Regions from separate parts of the Streptomyces sp. NPDC014764 genome, predicted to be linked through region 2. Evidence: riboswitches for the same ligand, from Rfam matches in the RefSeq annotation. Region 2 holds a riboswitch; each other region holds the start of a gene.
What was found. A riboswitch is a leader RNA that binds a small molecule or an ion and turns the genes downstream of it on or off. The one in region 2 is predicted to bind cyclic di-AMP.

Region 1 (5,822 bases), on a different contig from region 2:
CCGAGTTCGAGGAGCAGGCCGGCGGCGCGAAGGCGCTGGAGGCCGCCTGGCTCCAGCAGTACGGCGTGCCGCCGCAGCGCCTCGACGAGAACCTCCGCCTCCAGGTGACGGCGCAGAAGCTCGCCCAGAAGCTCGGCACCGACACCAGCCGCCCCGAGTTCTGGAAGGCGCTGTCCGACGCGAGCAAGGAACTCGACGTCGACCTCAACCCGCGCTACGGCGAGTGGGACGCGGAGAAGAGCAGCCGGGTCGACGCGAAGACGCCGTGGGTGAAGGACGTCACCGCCGTGGACGGGCCGCCGCTGGGGCTGTGACGTGGGCTAGTTTCGAAGGGTGAACGCAACCAGCCCCGCTTCCGGCCGTGTCGTCCTGCTCACCACCAGCCACCGGGTCGCGCCAGGACTGCTGTCCTGGCCCGCCTGGCAGGCGCTGCGCACGGCCGACCGGGTGCTGTGCGCGGACGGCGCCCACCCGCAGCTTCCGTACCTGCGGGAGGCGGGGATAGCCGTCGAGGAGGGCGCGCCCACCGCCGAGGAGGTCGTCGACGCCTGCGCCGGCGGCCGCACGGTGGTCGTCGTCGCGACCGGCGAGGGCGAGCCCGCGCTCACCGACGGACTGGCGCGGATGGCAGGCAGCGGCCGGGTCTCCATGCCCGAGCTGGAACTCCTCCCCGCCTCCTACGACCTGCCGGGCGCCCGCCTGCTCGACCTGGTGCAGGTCATGGACCGTATCCGCGCCGAGTGCCCCTGGTCCTCCCAGCAGACCCACGAAGGGCTCGCCAAGTACGGCATCGAGGAGGCGTACGAGCTCGTCGAGGCCATCGAGGACGGCGACCGGGACGAGCTGCGCGAGGAACTGGGGGACGTGCTGCTCCAGGTCGTCTTCCACGCGCGCATCGCCGAGGAGCACGCGGAGGAGCCGTTCTCGATCGACGACGTCGCGGGCGGGATCGTCGCCAAGCTCGTCCACCGGCATCCGCACGTCTTCGGGGAGGAGACGGCGCGGACGCCGGAGGAGGTCAAGGCGCACTGGATGCGGACGAAGGCGGAGGAGAAGCGGAGGGAGTCCGTCACGGACGGGGTGCCGACGGGGCAGCCGGCGCTGGCCCTCGCCACCAAGCTGGCGTCGCGGGTGCGGTCGGCGGGGCTGTCCGTTCCTCTTCCCTCCGGGGATGGGGTCGGGTACGAGCTGCTCGCACTGGCCGCGCGGGCGGAGGCGGAGGGCGTGGACGCGGAGGCTGCCCTGCGGGCTGCGGCGCGTGTGTACCGGGACGCGATCCGCGCCACCGAACAAGACGCACGCGCCTGACCTCCCCACCTCGAGGGCTCCGCCCCCGAACCCCCGTCCGCGCAGTTCCCCGCGCCCCTATAGGTGCACCGAACCCTCAGCGCCCCGATAGGGGCGCGGGGAACTGCGCGCTCAACCCCCACGCACCCGCACAGGATGTATGGCGCGAGCCACCCCCCAGGGCGCGGGGAACTGCGCGCCCTGCCCCCACGCACCCGCACGGGCCCGGCGGCGCGAGCCACCCCCTCTTGATGGGGCGCGGGGAACTGCGCGCCCTGCCCCCACGCACCCGCACGGGCCCGGCGGCGCGAGCCACCCCCCTCCTGAAGGGGCGCGGGGAACTGCGCACTCAGCCCTCACCCACCCGCACAGGCCCCCGCCCCGCAACCCCCGCCCGTTAGGGTCGCCCCATGCGTGACCAGTCACCCCCCTCACCCCCCGACCTCTTCACCTGGGAGTTCGCAGCCAACCCCTACCCCGCCTACGCCTGGCTCCGCGAACACGCCCCCGTGCACAAGACCAAGCTCCCCAGCGGCGTGGACGCCTGGCTGGTCACCCGTTACGCCGACGCCCGTCAGACCCTCGCCGACAACCGCCTGTCGAAGAACCCCGCGCACCACGACGAGCCCGCGCACGCGAAGGGGAAGACCGGGATCCCGGGCGAGCGGCAGGCCGACCTCATGACGCACCTGCTGAACATCGACCCCCCGGACCACACCCGCCTGCGCCGCCTGGTCAGCAAGGCCTTCACCCCCCGCCGCGTCGCCGAGTTCGCTCCCCGCGTGCAGGAGCTCACGGACGACCTCATCGACCGTTTCACGCGCGGCGGCGACACCGCCGACCTCATCCACGACTTCGCCTTCCCCCTTCCCATCTACGCCATCTGCGACCTGCTCGGCGTCCCGCGCGAGGACCAGGACGACTTCCGGGACTGGGCGGGCATGATGATCCGTCACGGTGGCGGCCCCCGCGGCGGAGTGGCACGGTCGGTGAAGAAGATGCGCGGCTACCTCGCCGAGCTGATCCACCGCAAGCGTCAGGCGCTGCCCGCCGAGCCCGTCCCCGGCGAGGACCTCATCTCGGGTCTGATCCGCGCCTCCGACCACGGCGAGCACCTCACGGAGAACGAGGCCGCCGCGATGGCGTTCATCCTCCTCTTCGCCGGCTTCGAGACGACGGTCAACCTCATCGGCAACGGCACCTACGCCCTCCTCACCCACCCCGAGCAGCGGGAGCGTCTGCAGCGGGCGCTGGCCGAGGGGGACCACGGGCTGCTGGAGACCGGCGTGGAGGAACTGCTGCGCCACGACGGCCCGGTGGAGATGGCGACCTGGCGGTTCGCCACGGAGCCGGTCGTCATCGGCGGGCAGCGGATCGAGACCGGCGACCCGGTGCTCGTCGTGCTGGCCGCGGCCGACCGGGACCCGGAGCGGTTCGCCGACCCGGACACCCTGGACCTGGGCCGGCGCGACAACCAGCACCTGGGGTACGGGCACGGCATCCACTACTGCCTGGGCGCCCCGCTCGCGCGCCTGGAGGGACAGACCGCGCTCGCCACGCTTCTGACGCGCCTTCCGGACCTCCGGCTCGCCGCCGATCCGGCCGAACTGCGCTGGCGCGGCGGCCTCATCATGCGGGGACTCCGCACGCTTCCGGTGGAATTCTCCCCTCCGCGTTCAGGGCAGACCTGACCTTCCTGTCCGTGCCCGGGGGCCGGTGTGCGGAAACCTGAGGCATGCTCAACTCTGTGATCTTCATGTGATCTGCACGGCATGAACTTGTGACAAGTGATCGACTGCCTATACGTTCACCCATCAAGTACGGCGCGCGGCACGGTTCTGCTCGCCCGTACCGGTCTTTGTTGCCGAGTGAAAGGCTTCCGCATGCTCTCCGGGAACGGCCGACACCGTCGCCCCCGCCAGGCTCCGGCTCTGCTCGTCGCCGCCGGGGTGACCGGATCCGCGATCGCGATCCCGCTCCTCGGGGCGGGCGCCGCCAGTGCGGCGGACGGTGAGACCTGGGACCGGGTCGCGGAGTGCGAGAGCGGCGGCTCCTGGAGCCAGAACACCGGTAACGGCTACTACGGCGGCCTGCAGTTGACCCAGGAGGACTGGGAGAACCACGGCGGCCTGGAGTTCGCGCCCAGCGCCGACGCGGCCAGCCGCAACCAGCAGATCACCGTGGCCGAGAGAATCCTCGCCGACCAGGGTGTCGGCAAGTGGCGCGCCTGCGGCCTGCTCACGGGGCTGAACCAGGACACCGCGTCCCCGGACGTCGACCCGGGCGTGCCGACCGGCACGGACGACGACGACACCCGGACCGGCGGGACGACCACCCCGTCCGGTACGCCGGAAACAGGTGATACTTCCTCTTCCGCCTCCTCGTCGGACCGGTCGGGTTCATCCGATTCATCCCGTGAGACGAAGAGTGACGCGAACCCTGGAGCCTCCCCGTCCGCCTCCGCCACCCCCGAAGGTGACGAGTCGGACAAGTCCGGGCAGAGCGCCGGTTCTTCGACCGCCGCCGAGTCCGAGAGCAACGGCTCGGGCCGCCATCGCGGCCCCAGCGCGCAGGAGGGCGGGACCGCCGGCGCCGGGACCCCGTCGTCCGGCCGGCACGCCTCACCTCCCACGGGCACGCCCGCGGGTATCGCCGACGACCGCTACACCGTCCAGGACGGCGACAGTCTGACTTCCATCGCCGACTCCCTTGCCCTGACCGGCGGATGGACGGCGCTCTACGTCGAGAACCAGCGGGTCATCGGCGACGACCCGAACCTCATCCTGCCCGGTCAGCGACTTCTGGTGGACGGTGGGACCGCCGAATAGCGGCCGGAGAGGGGCGGTCGAAGGCGCCCGGGAGCGGCGGCAGTTGACGGAGCGATAAGGGCTGAATGTCCGTAATAAGGACTGTGAGAGATAGGTCTCAGAGGCCCTGATCATCTTTGATATTCCGCCGATCGCGTGCTTACGGTCGTGACCGCTCGCCATCGCGGGCCCCGGCTGCCGCCACGCCGAATCCTGCCAGTGGCAGCACGGGAACAGTCGTCGCGTCATGCGCCGTAGGCAGGAGCGGGGGACCCAGGTAAGTGCCGCGACCGGACGGTTGACGTCCGGTACGGCTCGGGGTGAAGCCGCGTCCCGGGAGGGACGTGGCCGGGCAACTCAACCGGCCCGAACCCGACAGCTCACCTCGTAGGCGTCGGTGAGGGGATCCATCCATGCTGTTTTCCGGCAAGGGCAAGCACCGTCGTCCGTCCAAGGCCACTCGCGCCATCGCCATCGCCGGTGTCGCCGGCGCCGCCGTCGCCGGCCCGCTGATGGCGTCCGGCACCGCCTCCGCGGCCACCGCGTCCGAGTGGGACGCCGTCGCCCAGTGCGAGTCCGGCGGCAACTGGTCCATCAACACCGGCAACGGCTACTACGGCGGTCTGCAGTTCTCCGCCTCCACCTGGGCCGGCTACGGCGGCACCCAGTACGCCGCCACCGCCGACCAGGCCACCAAGGCCCAGCAGATCGAGATCGCCGAGAAGGTCCTCGCGGGCCAGGGCAAGGGCGCCTGGCCGGTCTGCGGCACCGGCCTGTCCAACGCCTCCTACGACGGCGGCTCCGCCGAGGGCTCCTCGCAGGAGTCCGGCTCCGCCGAGTCGCGTGAGAGCGAGCAGAAGGCCTCCCGCTCCGCCGAGCGCCCGGCCGCGCCGAAGGCCGAGAAGAAGGCCGAGAAGAAGACCGTCACCACCCCGACCGGCAAGAAGGTCGAGAAGGGTGACGGCGAGTACAAGGTCGTCAAGGGCGACACCCTCAGCTCCATCGCCGCCGAGCACGACGTCAAGGGCGGCTGGGCCAAGCTGTTCGAGCTGAACGACGACATCGTCGACGACGCCGACCTCATCTACCCGGGCCAGCAGCTGCACCTGAAGTAAGGGCAGACCGCCAGGTCCCTCCCCGTTCCCACGGGCTCCCCGCCCCGGTGCGTTTCTTCCCCCGTACGCACCGGGGCGGGGTCATGTCCGGACGCATTACGGTCACGGTTTGCCCAACGGGCTTTGTTCCGCTCGGAAACAATTTACTCTCGGTTCTGTCCATGAGGCGGGCGGCGAGATGGCCGATCGCCCGGAGCCGGTTAGGCTCGGACCCGCAGGGCCCCCGCGGCCCCGCTCACCCGCGTCACATCCCAAGAAGGAGATGCTCGTGCCGTCCATCGACGTCGTCGTAGCCCGGGAAATCCTGGACTCCCGAGGCAATCCCACGGTCGAGGTCGAGGTCGGCCTCGACGACGGCAGCACGGGTCGTGCCGCCGTCCCGTCCGGCGCCTCCACCGGCGCCTTCGAGGCCGTCGAACTCCGTGACGGCGACGCCGGCCGTTACCTGGGCAAGGGCGTCGAGAAGGCCGTGCTGGCCGTCATCGAGCAGATCGGCCCGGAGCTCGTCGGCTACGACGCCACCGAGCAGCGCCTGATCGACCAGGCGATGTTCGACCTGGACGCCACCGACAACAAGGGCTCGCTCGGCGCCAACGCCATCCTCGGCGTCTCG
Region 2 (5,822 bases):
GCCGGAGCCTCCGGGTACGTCCTCAAGTCGGTCGCCGACCGCGACCTCGTGGAGGCCTGCCACGCCACCATGCGGGGCGAGCCCTTCCTCTATCCGGGGGCGGTCAACGCCCTCATCCACAACTATCTCGACCTCGCGCGGGAGGGCCGGTCCCTGCCCGCGAAGGCCATCACCGACCGCGAGGAGCAGATCCTCAAGCTCGTCGCCGAGGGCCACACCTCGCAGCAGATCGCGGACATGCTGGTGATCAGCCCCAAGACGGTGGAGCGGCACCGCGCCAACCTGCTCGCCAAGCTGGGCCTGAAGGACCGGCTGGAACTCACCCGGTACGCCATCCGGGTCGGCCTGATCGAGCCCTGACCTCCGCCCCCGGCCGCACGGGTTGCCAGACTGGAGCCGGACCGCGCAGCGGTCCCGCCGCCGCCCGCACCCGGGAGAGCCCGCCGATGCCGTACCCGTACGTCCTGCTGTCCGCCGCCGTCTCCCTCGACGGCTATCTGGACGACACCGGCCCCGAGCGGCTGCTGCTGTCGGGCCCGGCCGACTTCGACCGGGTCGACGAGGTACGGGCGTCCGTGGACGCCATCCTGGTCGGCGCCGGCACGATCCGCGCCGACAATCCCCGCCTGCTGGTCAACTCGCCCGGGCGGCGCGCCGCCCGGGTCGCCGACGGCCTGCCCGAGTACCCGCTGAAGGTCACGGTGAGCGGCTCGGGCGACCTGGACCCGGCGGCCGGTTTCTGGCACACCGGCGGCGAGAAGGTCCTGTACACCACCGGCAAGGGCGCCGAACGGGCCCGAGCCCTGGGCATCGCCGCCGACGTCGTGCCGCTCGGCGACGTGCTGGACTGGCGGCGGCTGCTGGAGCACCTGCACGACGTGCGCGGGGTACGGCGGCTGATGGTGGAGGGCGGCGGGCAGATCCACACCCAGCTGATGACCGAGGGCCTCGCCGACGAGCTCCAACTCGTCCTCGCCCCGTTGTTCGTCGGCGACCCGGACGCCCCCCGCCTGTTCGGCCCCGGTCCCTACCAGGGCGGCCGGCTGCGCCTTGTCGAGACCCGCCCCGTCGGCGACGTCGTCCTGATGCGCTACGAGCCCACCGCGCCGGGCACCGGCGCGCTGCCGTCCGCCGCCGACCGCCACTGGCTCGCCCTCGCCTGCGACCTGGCCGGACAGTGTCCGCCCTCCGGGACCGCGTTCAGCGTCGGTGCGGTCGTGGTCGCCGCCGACGGCACCGAGCTGGCGCGGGGCCACTCCCGGGAGGGTGACGACCCGGTGGTGCACGCGGAGGAGGCCGCGCTCGCCAAGGCCGACCCCACCGACCCGCGGCTGGCCGGCGCCACCGTCTACTCCAGCCTGGAGCCGTGCGCCCGCCGCGCGTCCCGTCCTGCGCCCTGCGCGCGGCTGATCCTGGACGCGGGGGTGCGCCGGGTGGTTACGGCCTGGCGGGAGCCGGACACCTTCGTGACGGACGCCGACGGCAGCGCCGTACTGGCGGACGGGGGCGCCACGGTGCTGGTGCTGCCGGAGTTCGAGCAGCGTGCGAAGGCGCCGAACGCGCACCTGCTGGGCGGCTGATCGCGCCCGCCGGGGAAGCGATGTGCACCGGACCCCGTGGATGCCGTACACTCGTGTTTACCGACGCGGGGTGGAGCAGCTCGGTAGCTCGCTGGGCTCATAACCCAGAGGTCGCAGGTTCAAATCCTGTCCCCGCTACTGAAGGCCGAGGGCCGGAATCCGAAAGGGTTCCGGCCCTCGGTGTTTCTCCATGGCGGTGCTCGTCGCCCTCCTCTTCACGCGCCCTCCACCCCGCCTTTCACGCACAGTGAGCGAACGGCGTCGCAGCGCATAACAACTGACGAACCGTCAGGTTCGGCCGGTCGTCCGAGGCGCGGTCAACTCGCCCGTTTTCGCCCGCTCGTGGCGCTTAAGTCCACGCGAAAACCGTTAACGATCAAGAGGAACGGCTTGGAATCCGGCCCCCGCGTCTATTAACGTTCGATAACGCAGCGCGGTCGTCCCAGCCGTCACAGAAGTCGGCTCCGTGCGCATGCGCCGAATCCCGCAAGGGAACCGGGGAACCACCACCATGGGGTGAATCGGGCGGATACCGCCGTGGAAACACGGTTCGTATACGCGCGTAGGAGACCTTCCCGCTCCGAACCCGTCAGCTAACCCGGTAGGCGAAGACGGAAGGAAAGGAGCGCGCCCACGTGGCGTCCAACCCGCCTGCCCCCGAGGCCCCGTTCAAGCCGAACGACACCTTCGCGTACGGCGCCCCCGGCGTCGAAGAGGGCCCCTTCGAGGAGTGGAACCCCACCGCGGAGTCCGTGCGGCCCGTGCGTGGCCGGCACCGCGTCGCCAAGCAGCGCGGAGGCGGACTCGCCCGCAGCTCCACCGTCCTCGGCGTCGGCGTCATAGCCGCTGTCGGCGCCGGCGGCATGGCCAGCGCCCAGACCGGCAAGCCGCCCGTCTCCATCTCCATGCCCGACCTTCCCAACGTGGGTTCCCTCATCTCCGACGAGGAAACGCCCAAGGGATCCAGCACCCCCCTCAGCGACATCGGCAGGATGGCCGCCGCCGACACCGGCGCCGAGGAGGGCGCCGACGCCGGTGAGGCGCTGCGCGCCCGCATCATGGCCCAGGTCGAGCAGCAGCAGGGCCAGGCGCAGAGCAAGGCGCAGGCCGCCGCCCTCGCCGCCGCCGAGAAGGAGGCCGCCGAGGCCGCCGCCAAGGCCGAGAAGGAGGCCAAGGAGAAGGCCGAGGCCGCCAAGAAGAAGGCGGAGGAGGAGGCCGCGAAGAAGGCCGAGGCCGAGCGCCTCGCCGAGCTGGCCAAGCAGTACGCGCTCCCGACCTCCTCGTACACCATCACCTCGACCTTCGGTCAGGCGGGCGCCTACTGGTCCTCCGGCTACCACACCGGCCTCGACTTCGCCGCGCCCACCGGCACCCTGATCAAGGCGGTCCACACCGGCACGATCACCTCCGCCGGCTGGGACGGCTCGTACGGCTACAAGACCGTGCTCACGCTCGACGACGGCACCGAGGTCTGGTACGCCCACCAGTCGTCGATCAACGTCAGCGTCGGCCAGAAGGTCGCCACCGGCGACGTGATCGGCCGTGTCGGCGCGACCGGCAACGTGACCGGCGCCCACCTCCACCTCGAGGTTCACACCGGCTCCGGCAGTGTCGACCCGGCCGCCTGGCTGGCCGGCAAGGGCCTCAGCATCTGAGCCACCACGGAGGCCGGCTCCCGGCCTCCGACGCCGTGAACGCCGGCAGCCCCGACGACGACCCCCCGACGTCAGGGCTGCCGGTTCCGCATGTCCGAGGCCTTTTCAGCGCCGGTAGGGGTTCTCCCCGTACGCCGGATACGTCGGCTGCCCCTGCGGCGGCCACACCGCCGGGACGGGCCCGTACGCCCAACCCGCGCCGTACGGCAGCCGGGGCGCCGTGAGCCGGGCCGCGTGCTCCAGCGCCGGACGGGCCGCCGCGCGCCGGTGCCACAGCTCCAGGAGCAGCTCCCGCTCCCGCGTCACGAAGTCCGCCCCCGCCTTCCCCGCACGGCCCCGGTGGCGCAGGAACGCCAGCTGCGTCGCGTACGCCTCGTACTGGGCGACCGCCCGCGCGGCCGGTCTGCCGCCGTGCTCGCGGGCGAACTTCCGGGCGAGGCGCCGGGCCCGCATCGAGCCCAGCGCGAACGGCTCCGACGGGCGCAGCCAGCCCGCCACCGCGTACGCGGGCAGCTCCGCGCGCACGGTCCGCAGCTCCCGCTGCCGTGTCCACACCACCAGCCAGGTCAGCAGCCCGAAGGTCGGCATCATGAACGCCCCGTACACCGCGATGAAGCCGAACTGGCCGAGCGTGGCGGAGCCGTTCCACAGGGCGTGCATGCCCATGGCGAGGAGCAGCCCGGCGAGGGGCAGGAGGACGCGCCGCACCCGCTGGCGGTCGGCGGCCAGCGCGGCCGCGCCGAACCCGATGCCGGTGAGCACGGTGAACAGGGGATGCGCGAAGGGCGACATGACGATACGCACGAAGAAGGTCGCCGCGGTGACCGAGGCGATGCCGCTGCCGCCGGTGAGCTGGTCGGTGCCGAAGGCGTTGCCCAGGTAGAGGACGTTCTCGGTGAACGCGAAACCGGTCGCGGTGAATCCGGCCGCCACCACACCGTCGAGGATCCCGTGGAAGTCGCGTCTGCGGAACAGGAAAAGCAGCAGCACCGCCGCAGCCTTCGCCGTCTCCTCCACGACCGGCGCTATGACCGTCGCGCCCAGGGTGTCGGCGCCGGCCGGGTCGGCGGTGGTCGTGGCTATCCACCGGGTGGCGAAGCTGTTCGCCACGATCGCGATGAGCGCCGCCGCGCAGGCTCCCCAGGCGAAGGCGAACAGCAGGTTCCGCCAGGGGCCCGGCTCCACCCGGCCCAGCCAGCGGAACGCCGCGAGCAGCAGCGGGACCGGCAGCACGGCCAGCCCCAGACCCACGAGGAAGCCCTGCGTGCCGGTCTGTTCCCGCACCAGCGCGAGGATCACCAGGCCGGACAGGGCCAGCAGCGTCACCATCGCTCCGTAGCGGACCGCCGGGCGCTGCCACCAATGCGGGTGCCGCAGCGTGCTGCCGGGAGCTGCGCCGGGGTACGGCGGGTACGGAGGGCTGCTGGCCACGGATTCGACCCTAACGAGGAAGGGGCAGGGCTGCGTGCCGGCGCGGGGCCCCGGAGGAGGTCAGACGGTGTCCCCGTCCGGGCGGCCGGCGCGGTCGTCGTGCGGTACGCGGCGGAAGAGCAGGTCGTTCACCACGTGACCCTTGTCCAGCCCCTGCCGCTCGAAACGGGTGAGCGGCCGGAACGCGGGACGCGGCGCGAAACCGCCGTCCTCCCGGGTGTTCTCGAAGGCGGGGTGCGCGGTCAGCACCTCGAGCATCTGCTCCGCGTACGGCTCCCAGTCGGTGGCGCAGTGGACGATCGCGCCCGGCGCGAGGCGGGACGCGGCCAGGGTCAGGAACTCCGGCTGGATCAGCCGCCGCTTGTGGTGCCGCTTCTTCGGCCACGGGTCCGGGAAGAAGACGCGCAGCCCCCTCAGGGCGTCCGGGGCGAGCATCTCGCGCAGCAGGATGATCGCGTCCCCGTTCGCCACGCGCACGTTGGTCAGGCCGCGCTTCTCGGCGAGGTGCAGCAGATGCCCCTGGCCGGGGGTGTGGACGTCGACGGCGAGGATGTTCGTGTCCGGGTCGGCGGCGGCCATCTCCGCGGTGGCCTCGCCCATGCCGAAGCCGATCTCCAGGACGACCGGCCGGCCGTTCCCGAACAGCTCGGTCAGGTCCAGCCGGCGGCTGCCGTCGATGTCGAGCCCCCACGCCGGCCACAACCGCTGCAGCGCATCCGCCTGACCCGCGGTGACGCGGCTGCGGCGGGGCTGGAAGCTGCGGATGCGGCGCTCGAAGTGCGACCCGGCGGGGTCGGCCTTCGGGCCGTCGGGGAAGCGCGGCTCCCCCTTCGCGCGGGCGCGGGGGGCCGGCTCGCCGGCGGTCCGCTCGGCGTGCGGTGCTTCGGGGGTGCTCATCACGGAATCAGACACAGTGCCCTCGATTTTACGGGGACGGCGCGCACGGCCGCCCGGCCGCGCACGCCCGCCCGACGGCCGCTCCCGCCACGCGCGCTCACCGCTCGCTCTCGGCGAGGCCGGCCAGCGCCCGGCGGGCGATCTCCCGGCCGATCGGCAGCGAGGCGGTCGCGGCGGGCGAGGGGGCGTTCAGCACGTGCACCGCGCGGGGCGCCTCCCGGATCAGGAAGTCGTCGACCAGCGTGCCGTCGCGCAGCAC
Region 3 (5,822 bases), on a different contig from region 2:
CCGCGGAGCCGGCGCCCGATCCACGGGACCAGGTACTCGCGGGCCCAGTGGACGTCGTCCCGGCGGATCTCCAAGGTGCCGCGGGGCGGGAGCGGGGGCCACGGCTGCTCCGGGTCGGCCGGGACCTTGAGGCCGAGGGCGAGGCCCGCGCGCAGTGCGACGCGGGTGTGGCCCTCGGGCGAGAGGTGCAGCCGGTCGGTGTCCCACGCCCTGCGGTCCTGCACGCTGCGCAGCGACCAGAGGTCGAGCACGGGGCAGCCGTACCGGTCGGCGACCGCCCTCACATGCCCGTTGTACGTGGCGATCTTGCCCCGCAGGTGCTTGAGCAGCGGGACGCCCCGGGTGTCGAAACCGGTCGTCACCAGGACCGTGCCGGCCGCCGCCGCGAGCTGGGCGACCGCCTTCTCGAAGCGCTCGGCCACCTCGTCCGGGTCGGTGCCCGGGCGCAGGATGTCGTTGCCGCCCGCGCACAGGGAGACCAGGTCCGGGGCGAGTTCGACGGCCCGGGGGACCTGGTCGGCCACGATCTGGTCCAGCAGCTTGCCGCGTACGGCGAGGTTGACGTACCGGAAGTCGCCCTCGGGCCTGCGGTCCGCGAGCAGAACGGCGAGCCGGTCGGCCCAGCCGACGAACGCCCCGTCGGGGCCGGGGTCGCCGACGCCCTCGGTGAAGCTGTCCCCCACCGCCACGTACGACCCGATCACTGTTGCCTTGTCACTCTTCGAATCGTCTGCCACAGCCGGACATGATTCACCTTCGGATGTGACCTACGCGACCGTAGGCGGGGGTTGACGCGCGGTGAGATAAGCCACTTCAAGGTTTGGCCAAGCCAGGAATAGGTACGGTCCCGCGCCTGGCGCGGGCCCCGGACACACCGAAGGCCGGCCCCGTGGATCGGGGTCGGCCTTAGGCGCGCGTGTCAGGAAGGGGTGCCGCGAGGGGTCAGAGGGAGACGCCCTTGCCGCGGAGGTACGAGATCGGGTCCACGTCCGAGCCGTAGTCCGGGCTGGTGCGGATCTCGAAGTGCAGGTGCGGGCCGGTCACGTTGCCGGTCGCACCGGAGAGACCGACCTGCTGGCCGGCGCTCACCGTCTGGCCGGCGGAGACGGACAGCGAGGACAGGTGGGCGTACTGGGCGTAGTGGCCGTCGTTCAGCTGGATGACGACCTGGTTGCCGTACGCGCCGCCCCAGCCGGCGGAGACGACGGTGCCGGCGCCGACGGCCTTCAGGGAGGTGCCGGTCGGGACGCTGAAGTCGACACCGGTGTGGTAGCCGCTGGACCACATGCCGCCGGCCACCTTGTAGGCGGTGCCGATGCCGCCGCCGGGCACCGGGGAGGTGAAGCCGGAGGCGGGGGCGGTCTGCGTGGACGCCTCGTTGGAGGAGGACTCCTCGGCGGCCTTCTGCGCGGGCTTCTCGGCCGGCTTCTCGGCCTTGGGCGCGGCGGGCTTGGCGGCCTGCGGCGAAGTGGACTGCTGCGGGGCGCTCTTGGCGGCGGCCTTGCCGTCGATGGAGAGCTTCAGACCCGGGTGGATGAGCGACGGGTCGTCACCGACGGCCTCGCGGTTGTCCGCGTAGAGCTGCTTCCAGCCACCGTCGACGTGCTCGGCCTCGGCGATCTTGGCGAGGTAGTCGCCGGCCTTCACGGTGTACGTGCGGGCTTCGTCGCCCTTTTCGGCCTTGGCCTGCTGGCCGGTGACGGACAGCGACCGGACCGACGTCTCGGGGGCGGACTGCGGGGTCGCGGCGTGCGCGCCGGTGGCGCCGAGGAACGGCAGGGCGAGAGCGGCGCCACCGGTTCCGGCGACGGCGATGGAGCGGGTGAAGAGCTGGGCCTTGGTACGGCGGTGCTTACCCTTCGCGGGCATGACGAATTCCTCTCCGGCGCCTACGAGGTGAGCTGTCGGGTGCGGACTGGAGATGTCCGGCCGCGTTGCTGCGCGGCTTAACCCCAAGCCTGTTTCCGGGGCCCGGAACAGGCAGTTGTACCTGTGGGTCCCCCGCTCCTGCCGTACGTCGGGTCAGTGTGTGCGGGCTCCGGGCGGCGGCAGGATTAGGCGTCCGTCCGGATCGGTTGGGAACGTAAGCGACCTCGACGCGGCGAAACAAGCGCGGGTTCCCGCGAACCCGCTTTTTCCGTGATCGAAAGGGGGAAAAGACGTCACCGTGCGTCGATCTCTCGAGTGACCCGCCGGTGAAATCCCTTGTCACGGAGGGGAATTACGTGAGCATGGCGACAGCACACGGTCACCGGTATGACGATGCTCACGCACTCCCCCCTCAATTCCCCTTCGATCAGGGCACGTTAACCATAAATACTCTATTCGGACACATCACCCTATTGACTATGAAGTCGAACGGGGCGCCCGGTGCAATCGCGACATCTTGATCTTGGCGAGCCGGGTCCGGGACCTTCCCCTCACGGGCAAACAGAAAGCGACATATTCCAACGCCGTCAGGGCGGCCGACAACTCATTGCCCCTGACAGCCATGTCGTATCGTCGAGTGGTGCCCGTCGACGAGCCGCGGCGACGGCGCGGAGTGGGAGGAGCCGTCCGTGACGCAGGAGATCCCGTCGACCGAGCCCCAGCTGACCGGGGTGCGCAACTTCCGCGATGTGGGCGGGCTGCCCACGGTGGACGGCCGTCGGGTGCGGCACGGGGTGCTGTTCCGCAGCGGTCACCTCGCCCACGCCACCGCGGAGGACGCCGCCTTCCTGGCCTCGCTCGGCCTGCACACCGTGTTCGACTTCCGCAACGCGGCCGACCAGAAGCTGGAGGGCCCGGACGTCGCGCTGCCGGGCGTGCGCAACGTCAACCTGCCGCTGAGCGACCCGGCCGACGGCGCGGAGTTCTGGAAGATGGTGCGCGACGGCGACCTGGACCAGCTGCGCGCGATCCTCGCCGGCGGCCAGGGCGCCGACCGCATGATCACCTCGTACCGCATGATCATCAAGGAGCGCACCGCCGAGCACTCCCAGGTGCTGCGCGCGCTGGCCGAGGACAGCGTCCCCGCGCTGATGCACTGCGCGGCCGGCAAGGACCGCGCGGGCCTCTCGGTGGCGGTGACCCTGCTCGCCGTGGGTGTGGAGCGCGACGCGATCGTCGAGGACTACCTGAAGTCCAACGCCAAGCACCGCCGCTACAAGGTACGGCGCAGCGGCAGCTCCCCCGACGCCTACTCCCCCGAGGTCATGGAGCTGCTCAGCCCGCTCTTCGACGCGCGCGAGGAGTATCTGACGGCCGCCTTCGACACGGTCGGGGAGACCTGGGGCGGCGTGGACGCCTACCTGGAGCAGGGGCTCGGGCTCACCCCGGCCCACCGGGAGCGGCTGCGCGAGCGCCTGCTCGACTGACGTCCGCCTCGGCCGCTACTTCTTCGGCGCGATCTCGAAGAGGAAGTAGATGAAGGCCGCGAAGAGGTGCCCGACCACCACGTAGACGAAGAGCCTCACCCAGAGGGCCCGCGGGAACTTCTCCTCCATGTCTTTGCCGGTCACGGTGTCTCTCCATGGGTCGGGCCCAGGCACAGGGCGGCCGTGGGACTCTGCAGCAGGGTGTGCACGAACAGCAGCTCGACCCCGTCGGGGTCCTGCGCGGCGATGCGGTGCGGGGTGAGCGAGTCGAAGTGGGCGCTGTCGCCCGGGGACAGCCGGTGGAGGGTGTCCCCGAGGCGCAGCCGCAGCCGCCCCTTGAGGACGTACAGCCACTCCTCGCCGGGGTGGACGCGCACGATGTCGCCCTGGGAGCCGTGCGGCACGTGCACCCGCAGCGCCTGCATGCCGCGCCCGGCGGCCCCGGCCTGCCAGTACGTCCAGCCGCCGGCCGCCGTGGGTTCCATGTCGGCGGCGCGCACCACGGCGTCCCGGTCGGCGGCCGACTCCCCGAGCAGCTCGGAGACGGTCGTCCCGTAGATCCGCGCGAGGGAGAGCAGCATCGGCAGCGAGGGCTGGCGCTGTCCGGTCTCCAGCCGGGAGAGGTGGGCGGGCGACAGGCCCGCCTGCCGTGCGGCGGCCTCCAGTGTCAGGGAGGCCCGCCGACGCAGGGCACGCAGCTGAGGAGCGACCGCGGGGAGGGCCTCGACAGGCTCGTCCCGCGGGTCGGACTCGGAGGAGCTCATGCCTCCATTGAGCACCGGACTTTGCCTTTGGGGCAATTTTGTTGCCTCAGAGGCAAAGTCCTCGTGCTCGCCGCGCGGTCAGCGGTTGGCGACCGCCTGCTTCACCAGGGTCCTGCCGAAGTCCCAGATGAGCCCGCCGTCGTGGGCGTCGTCCATCACCGCGGTGAAGGCGTCCACGAACCGGTTCACGTCCCCCTCGTCGACGATCAGCGGAGGGATCAGCTTGATCACCTCCAGGTGGTCCCCGGACACCTGCGTGAGGATACGGTGCCGCTGGAGCAGCGGGACCACCACCATCTGCGCGAAGAGTCCCCTGCGGGCCGCCTGGAGCATGGCCCAGCGCGAGCGCAGCTTCAGCGAGCGGGGCCGGCCGAACTCGATGCCGATCATCAGGCCCCGGCCGCGGACGTCGGCGAGCAGTTCGTAGCGGTCGGTCAGGGCGGCCAGCCGGGTCCGCAGCAGGTCCCCGACCCTGCGCACGTGCGCCACGATCTGCTCGTCCTCCATGACCGACAGCACCGCGAGGCCCGCCGCCATGGCCTGTGCGTTGGCGCCGAAGCTGGCGGAGTGCACCAGCACCCGGTCCATCGACGAGAAGACCTTCTTGAAGATCCAGTCCCTGCCGAGCGTGGCCCCGACCGGCACGTACCCGCCGGACAGCGCCTTGGCCACGCACACCAGGTCCGGCTCCACGCCCTCCTCGTGCTGGTAGGCGTAGAAGTCACCGGTGCGGCCGAGCCCGGTCTGCACCTCGTCGGCGATCAGCAGCGCCTTGTGCCGGCGGAGCAGGTCCTGCGCCGCCCGCAGATAGCCGGGCGGGGCCTCGTGGACGCCCTTGCCCTGGATCGGCTCCACGATCAGCGCGGCCACGTCGCCCTTGCGCAGCTCCCGCTCCAGAGCGTCGAGGTCGCCGAGCGGCACGGCCGTGTCGGGCAGCAGCGGGGCGAACCCGTCCCGGAAGCCGGACTCGCCGTTGACGGACAGGGCGCCGGTGGTCAGCCCGTGGAAGGCGTGGTCGCAGTAGAGCACCCTGGGGCGGCCGGTTGCGTAGCGGGCGAACTTGAGCGCGCCCTCCACGGCCTCCGTGCCGCTGTTGCCGAAGAACACCCGGTCCAGGTGCGGGCTGTGGACCAGGAGCCGTTCGGCGAGCAGGCCCGGCAGCGGCTGGCAGTCGAAGCGGGTGAGGTCGGCGAGCGACAGGTCCAGGACGTCGTGCAGCGCCTTGCGGACCACGGGGTGGTGGCGGCCGAGCCCCATCACCCCGAACCCGGCGAGCATGTCCAGATGGTCGTTGCCCTCGGCGTCCCAGAAGTGGGCGCCCTCGGCGCGCTCGTAGACCTTGTCGAAGCCGATGGTGTGCAGCATGCGCGGGAGCTGCGGGTTGAGGTACCGGTTGTGCAGCTCGTAGCGCTCGGCCCCGCGCTCGGCCAGCAGCGCGCCGAGGTCGAACTTCCCGGCCTGTGACGACTCCGACGCGGACTCCGCGGTGGTCATGCCTGGTGCTCCTGTGCGTCCGGTGACTGTTTCGCGACTTCCTCCCGGGCGGCCAGGCTCGCACTGATCCGCCCGGCGACGTCGACGGGGGTGAGACCGACGTCGGCGAGGACCTCCCCGCGCTTGGCGTGCGCGAGGAACTGCTCCGGGATGCCGAACCGCCGTACCGGCACGTCTACGTCCGCGTCGCCCAGCGCCAGCGCCACCG
Region 4 (5,822 bases), on a different contig from region 2:
CCGCGGAAGGCGTAGATGGACTGGTCGGCGTCGCCCACCACGCACAGCTCGGCGGGCGGCACCTCGGCCTCCGGCGGGACGTCGACGGGGTGCTCGGAGGCGCCTCCGACCAGCTCGCGCACCAGGGCGTACTGGGCGTGGTTGGTGTCCTGGTACTCGTCGACCAGGACGTGCCGGAAGCGGCGGCGGTAGTGCTCGGCGACGTCGGGGAAGGCGCGGAGCAGGTTGACCGTCGTCATGATCAGGTCGTCGAAGTCCAGGGCGTTCGCCTCGCGCAGCCGGGACTGGTAGAGCGCGTAGGCCTGGGCGAGGGTCTTCTCGAATCCGTCGGTCGCCTGGGCGGCGAAGTCCTCCTCGTCGATCAGCTCGTTCTTCAGGTTGCTGATCTTGGCGCTGAAGGACTTCGGCGGGAAGCGCTTGGGGTCGAGGTCCAGGTCGCGGCAGACCAGGGCCATCAGACGCTTGGAGTCGGCGGCGTCGTAGATCGAGAAGGACGACGTGAAGCCGAGCTTCTTGGACTCCCGGCGCAGGATGCGGACGCACGCGCTGTGGAAGGTCATGACCCACATCGCGTTCGCCCGGGGCCCGACGAGCTGCTCGACGCGCTCCTTCATCTCGCCCGCGGCCTTGTTGGTGAAGGTGATCGCGAGGATCTGGCCGGGGTGGACGTCCCGCTCGGCGAGCAGGTGGGCGATGCGGTGGGTGAGCACGCGAGTCTTGCCGGACCCGGCTCCCGCGACGATGAGCAGCGGGGAGCCGGAGTGCACGACCGCGGCGCGCTGGTTGTCGTTCAACCCCTCCAGCAGCGCGGCGGAGTCGATCACCGGGCGCGGGGCGCCGTCCCGGTAGTAGGAGTCCCGCTCCGGGGGCACGTCGAACTTCCCGCCGAACAGATCGTCCGGCAGGGGCTCCGGGGCGTGCTCGTCCTCGGGCGGCGGCGGGGGCTCGTCCGCCGGGCCGCGCTGGGCCTGGAGGTCCGCCAGGAAGCTGTCGTCAAAGAGGCTGCTCATCGCTCTCCGAGTCTAGGGCGCTCCACCGACAACCCGGGGCCGCCCCGGAAACATCCCCCGGCCTCTCCCGGAGGCGCCACGGCGGGCACCCTCCACGGTCGCCGCCTCACCGTGCGTGACACCCACCGGAAGGTCACGAAAATGTATCGGGCATATCACCCATCAACCTTCACAAGGGCCACACCAGTTGGCTACCGTGCGGTCCGGGCCGCTCGTCCCCCGCCGGCGAACCTCGCCGGGCCGCGCGGCCTCCGCCGAGTCCGTCACTGTCCACCGTGGCAGCCGGAGCCGGGGACCCACCGAGACTTGGGGTGAATCGGCCCACTCTTCGGAGCGGCCGTAGGGCAACCCTTCCACACACCCGCCCGAACCCGACAGCTAACCCGGTAGGCGGAGCACTGGAAGGAGTCGCCTCCCTTGGCGTCGCACCGCAAGTCGCGCACCCCGGGCCCGCGCGTGGCAGGCATACGCACCCCGGCCCTCGCCACGGCCGCGCTCACCTCCGTGGCCCTGCTCTCCCAGACCGCCGACGCCTCGCCGGGCGAGGACCGGCCCAGCCTGGAGGAGGTCGAGAAGAAGGTCGGCGACCTCTACCGCCAGGCCGAGTCGGCGACCGAGAAGTACAACGCGGCCAAGGAGAAGACCACCAAGCAGCGCAAGCGCGTCGACACCCTCCTCGACGACGTGGCGAAGCGCACACAGAAGCTGAACGAGGCGCGCTCGGAACTGGGCTCCTACGCCGCCGCCCAGTACCGCACCGGTGCCGGCATGCCGGACACCGCGACGTTCCTGCTCGCGGAGACCCCGCAGGACATCTTCGACCAGCGTCAGGTGCTGGACCGGATGACCGGCCGCCAGAAGGCGGCGGTGGACGACTACGTCACCCAGCAGACCGAGACGATGAAGAAGCGGCAGGAGGCCACCGAGAGTCTCCGCACGCTCACCGAGACGCAGGGCGACCTGAAGACGGCCAAGGCAACCGTCCAGAAGAAGCTCGCCGACGCGCGCGGACTGCTGTCGAAGCTGACCGCCGAGGAGAAGGCTCGGCTCGCCGCGATCGAGAAGCGCAAGCAGGAGGAGGCCGCCCGCAAGGCCGCGGAGCTGGCCCGTCAGCAGGCGGAGCAGGAGCAGGCCCGCGAGGAAGCCGCGCAGCAGGGAGGCGGCACCTCGGAGGGCTCCGGGTCCACCGGCTCGACCGGGACCCCGCCGGCCGACTCGTCGTACGGCACCAAGGCGGAGAAGGCCCTCGCCTTCGCCCGCGCGCAGATCGGCAAGCCGTACGTCTGGGGCGCGACCGGCCCCGGCTCCTACGACTGCTCGGGGCTGACCCAGGCCGCCTGGAAGGCAGCCGGCGTCTCCCTTCCGCGCACCACCTACGACCAGGTGAACGCGGGCACCACCGTCCCGGTGTCCCAGGCCCGGCCCGGCGACCTGGTCTTCTTCTACGACGACGTCACCCACGTGGGCATCTACATCGGAAACGGCATGATGATCCACGCTCCGAAGCCGGGCACGTACGTCCGCGAGGAGTCGATCTACTACGACGGCGACTCCGCGATCCACAGCATCGTCCGCCCGGCCTGACGGCCTCCCGGACAGACGGAAACGGAACCGCCGACCGGGCCGGTGACGGCTCGGTCGGCGGTTCCGTGTCGGCGGCGGTGCCCGGCGCCCCGGGGCGCGGGCTCAGGTCCAGAGGACCGCGATGAAGATGTTCGCCACGGTCAGCAGGCCGACAAGGCCGAAGACGCCCTTGTCCACCTTCTCCTCGTCCCGCTTCACGTAGACCAGGCCGAGGATCACGATCAGCAGCGCCAGCTTCACGCCGATCTTGATGTGGTCGACGGAGTGGTCCTGGGCCTCGTTGAGGCCTACGAGGGCGACGCCGGTGACCAGCATCGTCAGCGCTCCGTGCAGCATCGCGGGGACGAAGCGGGCGGTGCCCGCGCCCATCGCCTTCATCTGGGTGAGGAAGCCGCCGAGCAGCGACGCGATGCCGATGATGTGCAGACCGACGAAGATGTGGAGGAGTACGTCCATGAGGCCGGAGCCTAGCCAGGGGCGTCCCATAGCATTCCGCCGCCCTCACCTTTCCCGCCTTCACCACATCGGTCATCACCCTGAGTGAGAACGAAGCGCCGTGCGCACCCCAACGGTCACTTACGGTCACGCGGCGGTCCGTGGACGACAGTTCCGCACAACTCGTATCCCGTGCCGCGCGGCCGGGCCTAGCGTCCTGCCCCAGGTGACCGGCTCCGCATCGCCGCTCGGTCAGGAGCGGCGGCCGGACACCACCGCCGAGGAAAGGGTCCGGCGGCGGACGGCTCCCCTGTCACCCCGCCGCCGGACCGCCGGGCAGTCGTCCGGCTCCGGCGGGCGTCGACGGGAAGGACGGCTTGGAGGGTGGCAGCGCACCGCAGGTCACGGCAGCGCCCGGCGGGCGGCACCACGGCCCGTGCGGCCGTCACAGTCGTCCTGGCGGGAGCGGCCACGACGGCCGGTTTCGACGGAGCGGCACACGCGGCTCCGCGGCCGGCGCCCGCGGGCGCGGACGTGGACCGTCTGTACCGCGAGGCCGAGGTCGCGACCGAGAAGTACAACGGCGTCAAGGAGAAGGCGGATTCGGCGCGGGAGCGGCTGCGCGACCTCCAGGACGAGACGGCCCGCGCCCAGGCGCGGCTCAACGAGGCCCGTGAGGCCCTCGGGACGGTCGCGGCAGCGCAGTACCGCGACGGGGGACTCGACCCCGCCCTGCGCCTGATGCTGTCCGACGACCCCGACGCCTATCTCGACGGCGCCGCCGTCGCCGAACGCGCAGGCAGCCGCCACCACGCCGAGCTGGGCCGGGTGCGCGCCCAGCTCCGGGAGATCGAGAAGCTGCGCGGCGCGGCCCGTGTCGAGGTGAAGACGCTCACCACCCGCCGGGCCGAACTCGGGCGCCACAAGCGGACGATCACCGAGAAGCTGTCCGCCGCCCGCCAGGCGCTGTCCCGGATGTCACCCGAGGAGCGCGCCCGGATCACCGGCGGCACCGACCGCGCGGCACGCTCGGCCGGCGACACGGCCCGTGACGCCGCCCTGTCGCAGGCGCCGAACGCGCGCGCCGCGCAGGCCGTCGCATACGCTCACCAGAAGCTCGGCAGCCCTTACGTGTGGGGCGCGACCGGCCCGGACGCCTTCGACTGCTCGGGCCTCGTGCTGGCCGCGTACCGCTCCGCCGGCGTCTCCCTGCCACGCACCACGTACGCGCAGATCGACGCGGGCCGCCGGGTCTCCCGCTCCGAACTGCTCCCCGGCGACCTGGTGTTCTTCTACTCCGGCATCAGCCACGTCGGCCTCTACATCGGCAACGGGCAGATGATCCACGCCCCGAACCCGTCGGCCCCGGTCCGCGTGGCCCCCGTCGACCAGATGCCGTTCGCGGGGGCGAGGCGGGTGGTGTGACCGGGACCGTCCGGTCCGGAGGGCCCGGACGGTCCGGCGGCTCAGACCAGGCGGCGGGCCGTCGCCCAGCGGGTCAGCTCATGGCGGTTGGACAGCTGCAGCTTGCGCAGCACCGCGGAGACGTGCGACTCCACCGTCTTCACCGAGATGAACAGCTGCTTGGCGATCTCCTTGTACGCGTAGCCGCGGGCGATCAGCCGCAGCACCTCCCGCTCGCGCTGGGTGAGACGGTCGAGGTCCTCGTCGACCGGCGGGGCGTCCGTGGACGCGAAGGCGTCCAGCACGAACCCGGCCAGCCGGGGCGAGAACACCGCGTCGCCCTCCTGCACCCGGAAGATCGAGTCGACCAGGTCGGTACCCGTGATCGTCTTGGTGACGTAGCCGCGGGCACCGGACCGGATGACGCCGATCACGTCCTCCGCCGCGTCCGACACGGACAGCGCGAGAAAGCGCACGGGCCGCTCCGGGTCACCCATCAACGACGTGCAGCGCCGCAGCACTTCCATGCCGCCGCCCCCGGGCAGGTGCACGTCGAGCAGCACCACCTCGGGCCGGGTCGCGGTGATGACCGTGACCGCCTGGTCGACGTCGGCGGCCTCGCCGACCACCTCCACACCGGTCTGCTCGGTCTGCCCGATCTCCGCCTGGACCCCCGTACGGAACATGCGGTGGTCGTCGACGAGGACCACGCGCACATGGCGCCGCCCGGTGCCGCCGGCCGGCTCCGCGGTCCCGTCCGCCGGTGCCGCTTCCGCCGCTGCGTTCGCCTCGGTCGGCTCGCTCATGACGTCTTCTCCGCCCTCTCCATCTCCAGCTCGACCTCGGTGCCCCCGTCCGGCACCGCGCGCAGCCGCGCGGTGCCGCCGTTGCGTTCCATGCGGCCGATGATCGATTCTCTGACGCCCATGCGGTCGGCGGGTATCGAGTCGAGGTCGAACCCGGGACCGCGGTCCCGGACGGACACGAACACCGTCCTCCCCTCGACCTCCGCGTAGACCTGGACCGCGCCTCCCTCGCCACCGTACTTGGCGGCGTTGACCATCGCTTCCCTCGCGGCCTGCATCTGCGCGCCGATCTTCTCGTCCAGGGGGCAGTCGCCCACGACGACCACCTCCAGGGGGACGCCGTGCTTGTCCTCGACCTCGGCCGCGTTGCGCTTGACCGCCTCGGCGAGGGTGGCGGGCTCCTCGTCCTCGTCCTTGCCGTTCCCCTCCGGCTTGTAGAGCCAGGCGCGCAGGTCGCGCTCCTGGGCCCGCGCCAGGCGGCGCACCTCGCCGGGGCTGTCCGCGTTGCGCTGGATCAGGGTGAGGGTGTGCAGCACGGAGTCGTGGACGTGGGCGGCGACCTCGGCGCGCTCCTGCGCGCGGA

Region 1: another riboswitch for cyclic di-AMP. It lies ahead of ACF1AG_RS21580 (transglycosylase family protein); the one in region 2 lies ahead of ACF1AG_RS30110 (M23 family metallopeptidase).
Region 3: another riboswitch for cyclic di-AMP. It lies ahead of ACF1AG_RS18630 (peptidoglycan DD-metalloendopeptidase family protein); the one in region 2 lies ahead of ACF1AG_RS30110 (M23 family metallopeptidase).
Region 4: another riboswitch for cyclic di-AMP. It lies ahead of ACF1AG_RS11460 (NlpC/P60 family protein); the one in region 2 lies ahead of ACF1AG_RS30110 (M23 family metallopeptidase).

What each region holds. Positions count from the first base shown of each region.
Region 1 is NZ_JBIBXY010000008.1:133,995-139,816, forward strand. It holds gene ACF1AG_RS21560 (SurA N-terminal domain-containing protein) at 1-314, shown strand, start outside; gene ACF1AG_RS21565 (nucleoside triphosphate pyrophosphohydrolase) at 334-1,308, shown strand; gene ACF1AG_RS21570 (cytochrome P450) at 1,698-2,978, shown strand; gene ACF1AG_RS21575 (transglycosylase family protein) at 3,171-4,115, shown strand; cyclic di-AMP (ydaO/yuaA leader) riboswitch at 4,335-4,503, shown strand; gene ACF1AG_RS21580 (transglycosylase family protein) at 4,508-5,209, shown strand; gene eno (phosphopyruvate hydratase) at 5,478-5,822, shown strand, end outside.
Region 2 is NZ_JBIBXY010000019.1:94,915-100,736, forward strand. It holds gene ACF1AG_RS30095 (response regulator transcription factor) at 1-360, shown strand, start outside; gene ACF1AG_RS30100 (dihydrofolate reductase family protein) at 447-1,580, shown strand; tRNA gene ACF1AG_RS30105 (tRNA-Met) at 1,645-1,718, shown strand; cyclic di-AMP (ydaO/yuaA leader) riboswitch at 2,046-2,203, shown strand; gene ACF1AG_RS30110 (M23 family metallopeptidase) at 2,216-3,235, shown strand; gene ACF1AG_RS30115 (PrsW family intramembrane metalloprotease) at 3,341-4,666, opposite strand; gene trmB (tRNA (guanosine(46)-N7)-methyltransferase TrmB) at 4,727-5,563, opposite strand; gene lhgO (L-2-hydroxyglutarate oxidase) at 5,661-5,822, opposite strand, start outside.
Region 3 is NZ_JBIBXY010000006.1:459,836-465,657, forward strand. It holds gene ACF1AG_RS18625 (SGNH/GDSL hydrolase family protein) at 1-704, opposite strand, end outside; gene ACF1AG_RS18630 (peptidoglycan DD-metalloendopeptidase family protein) at 943-1,869, opposite strand; cyclic di-AMP (ydaO/yuaA leader) riboswitch at 1,874-2,038, opposite strand; gene ACF1AG_RS18635 (tyrosine-protein phosphatase) at 2,559-3,356, shown strand; gene ACF1AG_RS18640 (DUF6126 family protein) at 3,372-3,500, opposite strand; gene ACF1AG_RS18645 (XRE family transcriptional regulator) at 3,497-4,120, opposite strand; gene ACF1AG_RS18650 (aspartate aminotransferase family protein) at 4,199-5,614, opposite strand; gene dxs (1-deoxy-D-xylulose-5-phosphate synthase) at 5,611-5,822, opposite strand, start outside.
Region 4 is NZ_JBIBXY010000003.1:596,082-601,903, forward strand. It holds gene pcrA (DNA helicase PcrA) at 1-1,010, opposite strand, end outside; cyclic di-AMP (ydaO/yuaA leader) riboswitch at 1,253-1,420, shown strand; gene ACF1AG_RS11460 (NlpC/P60 family protein) at 1,428-2,594, shown strand; gene ACF1AG_RS11465 (hypothetical protein) at 2,697-3,050, opposite strand; gene ACF1AG_RS11470 (NlpC/P60 family protein) at 3,414-4,454, shown strand; gene ACF1AG_RS11475 (response regulator transcription factor) at 4,496-5,239, opposite strand; gene ACF1AG_RS11480 (PspC domain-containing protein) at 5,236-5,822, opposite strand, start outside.